3 linked regions of the Aeoliella mucimassa genome follow. The protein of the gene in region 1 interacts with the protein of each later gene in a pairwise test. Links are inferred from orthologs where the notes say so. Each region holds a gene or a part of one and is shown on either strand. Other genes may lie near its edges.

The links. Proteins that work in one complex are often made in the same cells at the same time.
Region 2: the proteins of lpdA (region 1) and odhB interact in binary tests that used the Escherichia coli proteins (3 or more experiments, as listed by UniProt). The link is inferred for Aeoliella mucimassa from one-to-one orthologs.
Region 3: the proteins of lpdA (region 1) and Pan181_RS08520 interact in binary tests that used the Escherichia coli proteins (3 or more experiments, as listed by UniProt). The link is inferred for Aeoliella mucimassa from one-to-one orthologs.

What each region holds. Positions count from the first base shown.
Region 1 is NZ_CP036278.1:804,706-808,937, reverse strand. The notes cover bases 843-3,783. They hold lpdA (dihydrolipoyl dehydrogenase), read right to left. Parts: upstream 3,052-3,783; coding sequence 1,633-3,051; downstream 843-1,632. Other genes in these bases: Pan181_RS03285 (efflux RND transporter permease subunit), read right to left, coding at 3,501-3,783; aceE (pyruvate dehydrogenase (acetyl-transferring), homodimeric type), read right to left, coding at 843-1,542. Outside these bases: more of aceE, read right to left, coding at 1-842; more of Pan181_RS03285, read right to left, coding at 3,784-4,232. UniProt on the Escherichia coli protein: Lipoamide dehydrogenase is a component of the glycine cleavage system as well as of the alpha-ketoacid dehydrogenase complexes.
Region 2 is NZ_CP036278.1:1,382,405-1,386,694, forward strand. Bases 955-3,953 are described here. They hold odhB (2-oxoglutarate dehydrogenase complex dihydrolipoyllysine-residue succinyltransferase), read right to left. Parts: upstream 3,124-3,953; coding sequence 1,786-3,123; downstream 955-1,785. Other genes in these bases: lpdA (dihydrolipoyl dehydrogenase), read right to left, coding at 955-1,655; Pan181_RS05655 (2-oxoglutarate dehydrogenase E1 component), read right to left, coding at 3,172-3,953. Also shown: more of lpdA, read right to left, coding at 270-954; more of Pan181_RS05655, read right to left, coding at 3,954-4,290. UniProt on the Escherichia coli protein: E2 component of the 2-oxoglutarate dehydrogenase (OGDH) complex which catalyzes the second step in the conversion of 2-oxoglutarate to succinyl-CoA and CO(2).
Region 3 is NZ_CP036278.1:2,119,402-2,123,691, forward strand. Bases 955-3,953 are described here. They hold Pan181_RS08520 (ATP-dependent helicase), read right to left. Parts: upstream 3,607-3,953; coding sequence 1,303-3,606; downstream 955-1,302. Other genes in these bases: Pan181_RS08515 (DNA adenine methylase), read right to left, coding at 955-1,212; Pan181_RS08525 (DNA-directed RNA polymerase subunit alpha C-terminal domain-containing protein), read left to right, coding at 3,927-3,953. Also shown: peptide-methionine (R)-S-oxide reductase MsrB, read left to right, coding at 1-48; more of Pan181_RS08515, read right to left, coding at 76-954; more of Pan181_RS08525, read left to right, coding at 3,954-4,199; Pan181_RS08530 (GNAT family N-acetyltransferase), read right to left, coding at 4,255-4,290. UniProt on the Escherichia coli protein: A helicase with DNA-dependent ATPase activity. Unwinds DNA duplexes with 3'-5' polarity. Translocates on single-stranded DNA with 3'-5' polarity. Initiates unwinding more efficiently from a nicked substrate than double-stranded DNA.

The DNA of each region.
Region 1 (4,232 bases):
AAAGCCCATCGTGGTCGAGAACTCTTTACCCTCGCCTTTGCTTACCAGCTTGCTGTGAACCGTCTTGTGATAGTCGGGCAGCTTCGGCACGCTGATCGCACTGCGCGAAGCATTACGCGACGGAACCGGTCCGCCAAGAGCCTCGCGGCGCGACCGCATATACTGCATTTCGGGGCTGTCTTCCGGTGGACGGTAGAACGGAGCCTCGGCGACACGCTCGTCGGAAATCGGAATACCAAAGCGAGTGCGGAACTCGCGGAGTTCCTGCTCGTTGAGCTTCTTCTGGTTGTGGGTGATGTTGCGGCCTTCGCCACCTTCGCCAACGCCATAACCCTTTACGGTCTTGGCAATCACCACGGTCGGCTTGCCATTCTTGAGCGACACGGCTCGGTGGTACGCAGCGTAGACCTTTTCGGGATCGTGACCACCGCGGCGCATCTTCGCCAGGCGTTCGTCCGACAAGTGCTTGATCATCGCTTCCAAGCGAGGATCGGCACCGAAGAAGTGACCACGAATGTAGCTGCCGGGCGATACGGAGTACTTCTGATACTGACCGTCGACGATCTCCATGAAGCGGTTGGCCAGGATACCGTCGTGATCTTGCTCGATCAGCGGATCCCAGTCGCTACCCCAGATGACCTTAATCACGTTCCAGCCAGCACCGCGGAAGGTGCCTTCGAGTTCCTGGATGATCTTGCCGTTGCCACGCACCGGCCCGTCGAGCCGTTGCAAGTTACAGTTGATCACAAAAATCAGGTTCTGCAGTTGCTCGCGAGCAGCCAGCGAGATGGCACCCAGGGTTTCGGGCTCGTCGCATTCGCCGTCGCCGAGGAACGCCCAGACGTGCTTGTTCGACAAGTCCGCCAGACCACGATCGGTCATGTACTCGTTGAAGCGAGCCTGATAGATCGCCATGATCGGAGCCAGGCCCATCGACACGGTGGGGAATTCCCAGAAGTCGGGCATCAGCCATGGATGGGGATACGAGCTCAGGCCGCCCCCTTCCGAGAGCTCTCGGCGGAAGTTCACCAGGTTCTGTTCGGTCAGTCGACCTTCCAGGAACGCGCGGGCGTACATGCCGGGTGCGGCGTGGCCTTGGAAGTAGATTTGGTCGCCGCTGAAGCCATCTTCGCCGCGGCCACGGAAGAAGTGGTTCTGGGCGACTTCGTACAGCGTTGCACTCGACGCAAAGGTCGAGATGTGTCCACCAGGAGACGCAGGATGACGGTTGGCCCGGGTGACCATGGCCATCGCGTTCCAACGGACATAGCTCTTGATACGACGTTCCAGCTCACGATCGCCGGGATAGGCCGGCTGCTCGTTGCGGGGAATCGTATTCAAGTAAGGCGTAGTTGCCGTGAACGGCAGCTCAACGTCGTTGCGGTGGGCGGCTTCTTCGAGCGCACCTAGCAATTGCTTGACTCGCTCGGGGCCCTTGTGCTCGAGAACGTAGTCGAGCGATTCGAGCCATTCGGCGGTTTCCGTCGGGTCGCTATCGTCGGGAATCGGCGAGTGGTGTTGATTGACGTCGATTGAAGACATAGGTTGCTTGTAGGGGCTAAGGACTGCAGGTGGGAGAACCGGGGCTCGGGAACTTGCGTCTGGCGTTCCGAGCGGCCAATGCCGAACACCTTACTTACGTTTGGGTCGATACACTTCGGTGGCGGTGCCCAAATGCACTTCGCCAGCAAAGGCAATAGTTTCGCTGAGTGTCGGGTGCGGGTGGATGCTCTCGGCGATGTCGCGAATGTGGCAACCCATTTCGATGGCCAGCACCGCTTCGCTAATAAGCTCGCCGGCCCCGTTGCCGACAATACCGCAACCAAGCACACGCTCGGTTTCGGGCTCGATAATCCATTTCGTCAGTCCATCCGTGCGGCCGTTGGCCATGGCGCGACCGCTGGCCTGCCATGGGTACTGGGCGATATTCACCGCGCGACCTTGCTGCTTGGCTTCCTCGGCAGTGAGTCCGGCCCAAGCAATCTCGGGATCGGTGAACACCACGGCCGGCATCGCTTGCACGTCGAACGCGGCAGGTTCGCCGGCCAGCACTTCGGCAGCCACTTTGCCTTCCACGGCAGCCTTGTGAGCGAGCATCGGCTCGCCGGCCACGTCGCCGATGGCGAGAATCGAAGGGTCGCTTGTGCGTTGTTGATCGTCGGTCTCTACGAACCCACGTTCGTTCACGGTGACCTTGGTGTTCTCCAGGCCAAAACCGCCGGATACCGGTCGGCGGCCAATCGAAATCAGCACGCGGTCGTACTTGTGCACGCCGTTGTGTTCGGGGCCTTCAAACTCGACTTCCACGCACTCGCCGACATCTTTCAGACCAACCACCTTCGTGCCGGTGTGGATGCCTAGGAAGCGTTCGTGTACGCGTTTAATAAGCGGCTTCACCAGATCGCGATCCGCGCCCGGCAGCAATCCATCGGTCAACTCGACCACCGAAACGTTCGCACCGAGTTCGGCGTAGAACGTGCCCATCTCGAGTCCGATGTATCCACCACCCACGACCAACAGCGAGCCAGGGATGTCGGCCAGCGCCAGAGCGCCGGTCGAGTCGAACACCCGCGGCGAGCCAATATCGAACGCCTTGGGCATCGCGGGCACCGAACCGGTCGCCAGAATGCAGTGATCAAACGTCAAACGCTTGCTCTCGTAGGTCTCGGGGTTGCCCCCTTCGAGTTCTAGGGTATTAGAGTCAACGAACACGCCGCGTGCGTGAATGCGTTTGACATTGCGTCGTACCGCCAGGCTTGCGAGACCGTCGGAAAGGGTCTCGATGATCTTTTCTTTCCGCGCCCGAACTTTGTCGACATCAATCTTTGGCTTATCGAACTCGATTCCCCAGTCGGCCATGTCGCCGGCTTCGGAAATTACTTTGGCCACGTGCAACAGGGCTTTCGAGGGAATACACCCACGCAGCAGGCAGGTACCACCGAGACGAGGATCAGCCTCGACAATGGCGACCTCCATTCCTAAGTCGGCAGCCATGAACGCCGCCGCATATCCACCGGGGCCACCACCTAGAACAACAACTTGTGAATGCATGAGTTAAACGAATCGAAAGCTAGTATGGGTAGAAAGTCCTCTTGTCGGCACCCGCGGTGCGACAGACGGAAAACTATTGGGCGGCAACAGGTTAAGTCGCGCAAGTAGTAAAGTTTAACCCGCAATAGGCCGGCGACAAAGGTCGCCCCCGAAGCAATTGCCATGCTGCTACTTAACATGTTCGCACAGAACAGGTTAGGAGCAATAATCATGCTGCCAACGGGAGGCTGAAACGGGGTTACCGAGCGATTTGACAGCCGAGCCTGCCGAAAATCGGGGATCGACCACCTCGGCCGACCTTGCCGGCTGCCTTGGCCACACTCGGCCGCTTCCACGAGTTTCACGAGTCCCTTGCTGCTGAAAACCGAATCACTCGGCTACTGTATGCTCGCCTGCTGGTTTCGGCGACTCGCCACCCACGCCCAGGGACTCGCAATCAGGGCGCGATGCTAGCGGTCGGAGTCATGGGATAGTTTTCGCCGCCGAGTGACGACCACGAAGAACAATGGGACGAACACCACCGAGAACAACGTGGCAGCGATCATGCCGCCGAACACGGTGGTGCCGACTGCTTGCCGACTGGCAGCCCCCGCACCGCTGGCGATCAGCAGCGGGATGACTCCCAACAGGAACGAGAACGAGGTCATCAAAATCGCGCGGAAGCGAAGCCGAGCCGCTTCGATGGCGGCTGCGACCTTGTCGCGACCTTCTTGATGCAACTGGCTGGCGAACTCGACGATCAGAATGGCGTTCTTACTGGCCATCGCGACGAGCAGCACTAGGCCGATCTGCGTGTAGACATTGTTATCCATCTGGCGAATCGCCACGGCGGCCACCGCACCCAGCACGGCCAACGGCACCACGGCCACCACCGCGAAAGGATTGGCCCAGCTTTCGTACTGGGCCGAGAGCACCAGGAACACGCACAGAATGGCAAATAAGAAGATGAACACCGCCTCGGAGCCGACCTGCTTCTCCTGGTACGACATGCCAGTCCACTCGTACCCCAGGTCGCCTTGCGATTTGTCGGTCACCAACTGCTCCATCAGATCGAGCGCCTGGCCCGAACTGAATCCGTCGGCCGCCTCGCCCGAGATGGCTGCGGCCGGGAACATGTTGTAACGCATGATGGTTTGCGGGCCGGTGATCTCTTCGACTTTTACGAACGTGCTCACCGGCAC
Region 2 (4,290 bases), 580 kb from region 1 along the record:
TGCGGGGATCGATCGGCAGATCCAGCAGAGAGGGCAATGCATGGCCAAGCATAGCCAGCATGCCCAAGAGAGGCGGGAGCGACCTTAGCCGCTTATACCACCATTGTAGGCGGACGGGAATCCGATGGCAGTGCCCCTCCGCGTACGGTTATCTGATGACGACAGCGCTACGCCATCGGTACGCCGTATTCGCACGCGAGCGATAGCTTATCGGTGGCCGAACAGGTTTTTGCACCAGTAGTGCCGAATCACGCAGAAGCCGGCGGTGATTACGAGTGAATCGCCCCGCTGGTCACTGCCATCGCAGCTTCTTTCAGCACTTCGGACAGCGTGGGATGGGCATGGCACGTGCGAGCCAGGTCCTCGCTGCTCGCGTGGAACGTCATGGCCGCGGCTGCTTCGGCGATCAGATCGCCCGCGCGGGCGCCGAAGATGTGAACGCCGAGAATGCGATCGGTCTTGGCATCGGCCAGCACCTTGGCAAAGCCTTCGGTCTGGTTAAGAGCCTTGGCGCGGCCGTTGGCCATGAAGGCGAACTTGCCGGTCTTGTACTCGATGCCTTCGTCCTTGAGTTGCTCTTCGGTCTTGCCGACCGAGGCAATTTCGGGATGAGTGTAAGCGACGCTGGGAATCGCGTTATAGTCGACGTGTCCATAGCCGGTAGCAATCCGCTCGACGCAGGCAACCCCTTCTTCCTCGGCCTTATGGGCGAGCATGGGGCCTTCGATCACGTCGCCAATGGCGTAAACCCCTTCGGCGGCAGTTTGGAAACCAGCCGTTACGGGAATGCGACCACGCTTGTCGACCGCAATGCCAATGGTGTCGAGGCCCAGGCCATCGGTCATCGGCACGCGACCCGTGCAAAGCAGCACCTGGCTGCACTCAATGGGATCTTGTCCGTCGATTTCGACGCGGGCGTGCTTCTTCTTGCTTTGGGCGCCGGTTACTCGGCAACCGAGTTTGAACTCAAGACCCTGCTTCTTGAACACTTTGAACGCGGCATCGGCTACTTCGGCATCGATGCCTGGCAGGATGCGATCGAGATACTCAAGCACCGTGACGCGGGCACCGAGACGCCGCCAGACCGAGCCGAGTTCCAGGCCGATGACGCCGCCGCCGATCACCACCAGATGCTCGGGCACTTTGTCGTAGTTCAACGCTTCGGTGCTGGTGCCGATGCGCTGGCCATCGGGCTCGACGCCTGGCAGTTTGGCTACTTTGCTACCTGTGGCGATGATAATGTGCTTGGCTTCGACGGTTTGCTCGCCATCGGCCGAAGCGACGACCACCTTGCCAGGACCACTGAAGCGGGCTTGTCCCTGAAAATGGGTGATCTTGTTCTTCTTGAACAGGCCGGCAATGCCACGGGTGAGAGTGGTAACCACGCGGTCTTTGCGCGACAGCATTTTCTCGAGATCAAGCGACAGCCCATCGGCATCGATACCGTGGGCGGCAAACTCTTCGCGGGCGACTTCGTACAGTTCGCTCGATTCGAGTAGTGCTTTACTGGGGATACAACCAACCCGCAGGCAAGTGCCGCCGAGGGCCGATTCTTTTTCAACGCACGCGACGTTCAAGCCGAGTTGGGCACCGCGAAGGGCCGCAACGTATCCACCAGGGCCGGCCCCAATCACTAGTAAATCGAAATTGCTCATGTGTTTTTGGCGAGTGGGTAAGTGAGTGAATCTGGTGAGCAAGTGTGCAGAACCTACTCACCTACTCGCTTGCTCACCAAATCGTGATTGGGAAGCGTCGGGGGGGCGTGCAAACACGCTCTTGCGCCGGTTAGATCTCGATGAGAATCCGGGCGGGTTCCTCGATCGCTTCTTTGATTTCCCGCAGGAAGGTCACAGCCTCGCGGCCGTCGACAATGCGGTGATCGTAAGTCAAAGCCAGGTACATCATCGGGCGGATCACCACTTGTCCGTCGATGGCGACCGGGCGTTCCTGAATGGAGTGCATGCCGAGCACCCCGCTTTGCGGCGGGTTCACGATGGGGGTCGAGAGCAGCGAGCCGTACACACCACCGTTGCTAATGGTGAAGGTGCCGCCCATCATTTCGTCGATCCCTAGCTTGCCAGCGCGGGCGCGGGTGCCGTAGTCGGCAATGGTGTTCTCGATCTCGGCAAAGCCCATGCGATCGGTATCGCGCAGGATCGGCACTACCAGACCACGTTCGGTGCCAATAGCAATACCGACGTCGTAGTAGTGGTGGTAAACCAATTCGTCGCCGTCGATGCTGGCATTTAGCTCGGGGCAGTTCTTCAGGGCTTCGACCACGGCTTTCACGAAGAAGGCCATGAAGCCGAGCTTCACGCCATGCTTCTTGTGGAACGCATCGCCATGCTCGGCGCGAAGCTTCTTGACCTCGGTCAGGTCGGCCTCGTTAAACGTGGTAAGCAGTGCAGCGTTGTGTTGGGCTTCGACCAAACGCGATGCGATCCGGCGACGCAGCGGCGACATCGGCTTGCGCTCTTCGCGTTCGCTGGTGTTACGCGATGCAGCAGCGGGAGAACTTGGGGCACTCGCCGGTGCGGGGCTGGAGGTGTGACGCTGAACGTCTTCCTTCAACAGTCGGCCACCAGGACCGCTGGCGGCGACTTCCGACGACGACAGCCCGCGTTCGTGCAACTCTCGAGCAGCAGCGGGCATAACGCGAGGTGCGGTTTCAACGATGCCAGGATCGTCTGACGCCGGCTGATCGCGAGGTGGCAATTGGACGTGCTTCTCGGGGGCTTTCGCCGGAGCCGAAGAGGCCACTGGGGCAGGGGGGGGCGTCGCCGGGGCGGCTGGCTTGGGTGGCTCGGGGGGAGCTGGTGCAGGTTCTGGCTGCTTCGCTTCCGGCATGCTGGCCGAACCGTTGCCAGTGGGATCAATATAGGCGATCACTTCTCCGACTTCGGCAGTCGAGCCAGCCTTTTTCAGGATCTTCGCCAGGGTGCCAGCCACGGGAGCAGGTGCTTCGAACGTGGCCTTCTCCGATTCGAGTTCCACTAGTTCTTCGTCGCGGGCAACGGTGTCGCCCTCGTTCTTGTGCCATTGGCCAATAACGACTTCGGTAATGGACTCGCCGACGGAGGGGACGCGAAGTTCCTCCATTTCGACACCTGCGGTGTTAGACATGATGATTGCGTTTGGTTGTCGTAGTTGAGAGTGAATCGCTGCGTAAGGTTATTGACCTAGTGCGTCGGCGATCAGTTTGTTTTGTTCGGAGATGTGGGCCGAGCGGGAACCAGTGGCAGGGCTGGCCGATGCGGGCCGGCTAACCACACTCAAGGGGAACTTGCCAAGCAATGTGTCACCATAGTGGCAACGCAGGAATCGCCAAGCACCCATGTTTTCGGGCTCTTCCTGTACCCAAATCACATCCGCGCCAGGCTTTGCTGTGTCGAGCGCGGCCTTCAATGCCTTGGTCGGCAACGGGTAGAACTGTTCGACTCGCAGAATGGCGACGTCCTGCAAACCGAGCTCATCGCGGCGATCATAAAGCTCGTAGTACACCTTACCGGAGCAAAGCAAAATGCGATTCGCTTGGCTCAAGTCGGTAATCCGAGTATCGGGGATCACGCGTTGGAATTGACCGTTCGCCAGGTCCTCGATGTCCGACACGCACTCGCGATGGCGGAGCAGGCTCTTGGGGGTCATCACGATCAGCGGCTTGCGCCAGTGTCGCAACACCTGCCGGCGGAGCAAGTGGAAGTACTGGGCGGGGGTCGAGGGAGAGACCACCTGAATGTTGTCCTCGGCAGCGAGCAGCAGGAACCGCTCCAAGCGGGCGCTGGAGTGCTCGGGGCCTTGCCCTTCGAAACCGTGAGGCAATAGCAGCACCAAACCACTCAACCGACGCCATTTATCTTCGGCACTGGCGATGAACTGGTCGATCACCACCTGCGCGGCGTTGGCAAAGTCGCCGAACTGGGCTTCCCACATCACCAGTGCGTCGGGCGAATCGAGGCTGTAGCCGTATTCGTACGCCAGCACACCAGCTTCGGAGAGCGGGCTGTTGGCGATCTCGACGTGAGCCTGGTCCTTCGACAAATGGTTGAGCGGCATATAAACCGCGCCATTCGTATAGTCGTGTAGCACCGAGTGCCGATGGCTAAACGTTCCGCGTTCGCAGTCCTGGCCTGTCAGGCGAATCGGATAGCCTTGGGTCGCCAGCGACGCAAAAGCCACGGCTTCGGCGGCCGCCCAGTCGAACGGGGCAGCACCGTCGGCCATTTCCATCCGTTTGTCCATGCCCCGTTGGATCTTCGGGTGCACGTTAAAGCCCTCAGGCATACGGGCTTG
Region 3 (4,290 bases), 1.3 Mb from region 1 along the record:
TCGCTATCGCTTAAGTTCGACGAAAAGAAGAAAGACAGCGACGAGTAATACCTGCGAGAGGGCAGGGGACTCTGGTTACTTCTCGACAAGAAACAGATGTTCGGTCACATGGAGCGAGCGGTTCTTGAAACTGCGACTGCCACGGAAGGCATTGTATCGCTGCTTGATCACCTCGACCCGCCCGACCTTCTCGAGCATCGCCTGCATGTCGGCCGGAGCGATGAAGCCTTCGTCGTTGAACGAGATGAGCAGGAACCGGGTATCGATCTGTTGGACTAAGTCGGTCATTAGCCGTAGCGACTCAATTCGTACGTTGTAGCCCGAGCGATTCCAGTCGACCGGTATGCCCGAGACGCGACTCACCCGCTCCGGGCGCTCGTAACGTGCGAGCAGGTTGAGCATGAAGTAGTTCGACCCGTACGGATGCTGGTTGTACGGGGGATCGAGATAGGCCAGGTCGAACTCGCCGGCCGATCGTGCGGCGACGTTTGCGTCGAGTTGCAGCACCTGCCAGTCGCACTCAAAGTGGCTTAGCACCGGAGGGCGAAGCACGATGTTGCCACGAATGCGACTCAGAGCGTCGCGCCCGCTGCCGCCGAATTGGCCGATCTTGGTGGCTCGATCTTTGTAAAAACCTTTGAACACGCCAGCGGTATTCGCGTGCACCGATGCCGCGCTCAGTAACGGGGCGAGCAGGAAGTCGCGGTGCTCGGCCGGCACTTCGTTCAGATAGCGACGGTAATGATCGAGTCGCAGCGCGTTGTTGCGCGTGTAGAACACGCGGTCGTCGCGGGTGATTTGTGATTCGTCGCGCGGAGCGTACATCTCGCTCACGAAGCCTGGCTGCGGGGGATCGACCTCCAGGCGGGCGTTAAGTCGCTCGACCCATTCGTCGATGGCCGCCAGGTCGACCTCCGAGCGGTTGGCCAGATAGCACCTGCCGGCGATGGCCGCGTACAGCTCCAAGTCGTTGGATACCAACAACGAAGCATGACGCTTCAGTGCGCGAGAGACCACGCCCGATCCGCTGAACACATCGAAGCAGCGGAGGTGCGAACGATGCAGTCGACGTTTGATTTGTTCTACCGCGGTTTCGATCTGCGAAAGCAGCGACCGCTTGTTGCCTAGGTACGTAATCAACTGCTCCGTGAGATACGCCGGGTTCTCCTGGCGACTCAAGCGCGCGACGGGCTGGCAGGTGGTAACGCTCATCGGATATCGATGGAAAGGGGAAACTGGCTAGGTTTCCTCCTTATACCACGGAAGCCGGTTAGCGACCTACAGCGATTCTGACCACGTATATCACGAATTGGCCGGGCGTAGCGGACTGTGTGCCAGCACGAATTTGCGTTCGCCTGCCATGGCGAATTGCACGGTTGCTTTGCGTCCTGCCCCTGAGCCACCAAGGGCGATGATTTTGCCGGGGCCGAACTCGGGATGCACGACGGTCATGCCTTGCACGAAGACGTCGGGTGACACTCGCTTGTGGGGCTTGGGATTCGTCCCGCCGGCATCGAGTTGAGCGGCGGTTTGCATGGCCGGTAGCGACACCGGCGGCTTCGGTTTGTCGTGTTCGGGGCCATGATCGAGTTCGAAGACTTGTTCGTCGTAATCGGGCTCCTCATCGTAGCCGTCGTACTCGTCGACATCGAAGCTCAGGTCGATGTTGTCGGCTTCGCCCATCTGAAGTTCGTGCCGCGGCATCTCCATCAGGAACTTACTTGGTATCGCCACACGGCGCTGGCCGCGGAACTCGCGAATGCGGGCGTAGCTCAGTTGCAGTTCTTGCTCGGCGCGGGTGATGCCGACAAACGCCAGGCGTCGCTCTTCTTCCAGTTGATCGACGCTATCTAGCGATCGCTCGTGGGGCAAAATGCCATCTTCGGTCGCGATGAGATAGACCACCGGGAACTCCAGGCCTTTGGTCGCGTGAAGCGTCATCAGCGTCACTTTGTCGGCGTCGTTCTCCCAGTTGTCGGTCTCGTTCACCAGCCAGGTGCGTTCGAGGTAGGTCTCGAGTCCACCATCGCCGGTCGATTCGCTTTGCTCGTCGAACTGGCGGGCGTCGGTCAGCAGTTCTTCGACGTTCTCCAATCGCGATTGGTCTTCGACATCCTCGCTCTTGCGGAGACTCTCTTTGTAACCACTTTCTTCCAAAGCGGTGCCGATGACTTCCTCGACCGATTCGCCTGCTACCGCGGAGAGCTTGTCGATGAGCGTGACAAAACCAGTGAGCGAATTGCTCGCCCGCTTGGTAAGCCCTTCGATCAATTTGCACTCGCGGGCGGCGTCGAGCAGCGAGGTGCCGTAGCGATACGCGTGCATGTTCAATCGCTCGATCGACTTCTTGCCAACGCCGCGGGTGGGAGCACTGACTGCCCGATCGAACGCGACATCGTCCTGCGGATTGTTTGCGAGTTGGCAATAAGCCAGCAAGTCTTTGATTTCCTTGCGCCCATAGAACTCCTGCCCGCGAACCATCTGGTAAGGCACTCCCGCTTTGCGGAGCGCCCGCTCGAGCGATCGCGACAACGCGTTCACGCGGTAGAAGATGGCAAAGTCGCTAGCGGAGCGTTCGCCACGTTCGATAGTACCGCGAATCTGATCGGCGATGTCGCTTGCTTCGAGATCTTGATCCGCGTACGCGACCAGACGCACGGGATTGCCTTCGTCGTTTTCGGTGAAGAGCGACTTCTTCTTGCGGCGCGTGTTGTAGGCAATCAACTCGTCGGCGACACGCAGGATGCGCTTGGTGCTGCGGTAGTTCTGTTCCAGGCGAACGATTTTCACCTCGGGGAAATCGTTCTCGAAGTTCAGGATGTTCGAAATGTCGGCCCCCCGCCAGCCATAGATCGATTGATCGGGATCGCCGGTGGCCGCGAGATTCGGATAGTCGTGCGACAGGGCCTTGAGAATGACGTACTGCGCCTGGTTGGTATCTTGGTATTCGTCGACCAGTACGTAGCGAAAGCGACTGTCGAGCTGCTGGCGAATCTCAGGATTGTCGTACAACAGCGTAGCGACGTGCATCAGCAGATCGTCGAAGTCGACCGCGGCCGATTGCAGCATCCGCTCCTGGTACGCAGGGTACACCTGGGCGACCACGCTCGAGAGCACCGACTGGCGGTGCGGCTGGTACGCTTCGGGGCGGATCAAATTGTTCTTCGCGCCGCTGATGGCCGTGGCAATGCGGTCGACGGAATAGTTCATCGTCGACACTTGCTGGGCTTCGATTACTCGCTTCAGCACCTGCTTGCTGTCGGAGGTATCGTAGATCGTGAAGTTCGGCCGCAGCCCAACTAGTTCGCCGAACTCGCGGAGGATTCTCGCGCCGAATCGGTGGAACGTGCTAACCCAAACAGGTTGTCCAGGCACCAACGCCTGCACGCGGTTTTGCATTTCGCTCGCCGCTTTGTTGGTAAAGGTGAGCGCAAGAATCTGACGCGCAGCGACTCCGCATTCTAATAGATGCGCGATGCGATGCGTGACGACGCGCGTCTTACCACTACCAGGGCCTGCGAGAATGAGCAGCGGGCCATCCACATGCATCACGGCTTCCCGCTGGGCTTCATTGAGTGATGCAACGTGAGATGAATAAGACGACATGCTGTCAGCGAAACGGTTAGTGGGTTGCTGGTGTTTAACTAAGGAGTGACTGCTAAAAATATACGCGGCTCGCTCGGTTTTCTCCATGCGTCGTCGCTAGCGTTTACTTGTGGTAATCAAAAAAATGCGGCAGACCCAGGTGCAGATCGAACACAACCTGCTATACTTTCGCCAGTTGAGATTGCACTCGGCCAGGGAAGTGCCGGCTGTTGGGCAACTCGAGTTTTCATTGTGTCCAGCATGCACCACTGGTCCATTGCCAGGCGAACAACTACCGTTGATGTTCGCAATTCAATCAACCATGGAGGGAGTCTCGAATCATGACACGTATTCCTCTCAATCGTGCTGAAGCTGACAGCCAAGAACTGCAATCCCGCCTCGAAATGAGCACTGCCGAAATTGGTTTGGCTGTGCGTACCACCAACTGCCTTGAAGAAAAGGGTGTGTTCACGGTTCACGATTTGTTGAACTGCACCCGGGACGATTTGCTTTCGATCTCCAACTTCGGCGAGAAGACTTTGGAAGAAGTCTACACGGCGCTCGAGAAGCATGGCTTCTATCGCCCAGGTCGCCAGGCACCGTTGCCACGCTAAGCCAACAGGGCCAACGCAGCGAGCCGAGCAACCAAAGTTCGCAGCTTACCAGTGATTAAGAATTCCGGGCTTCGCGGCGGTAGACCAATCC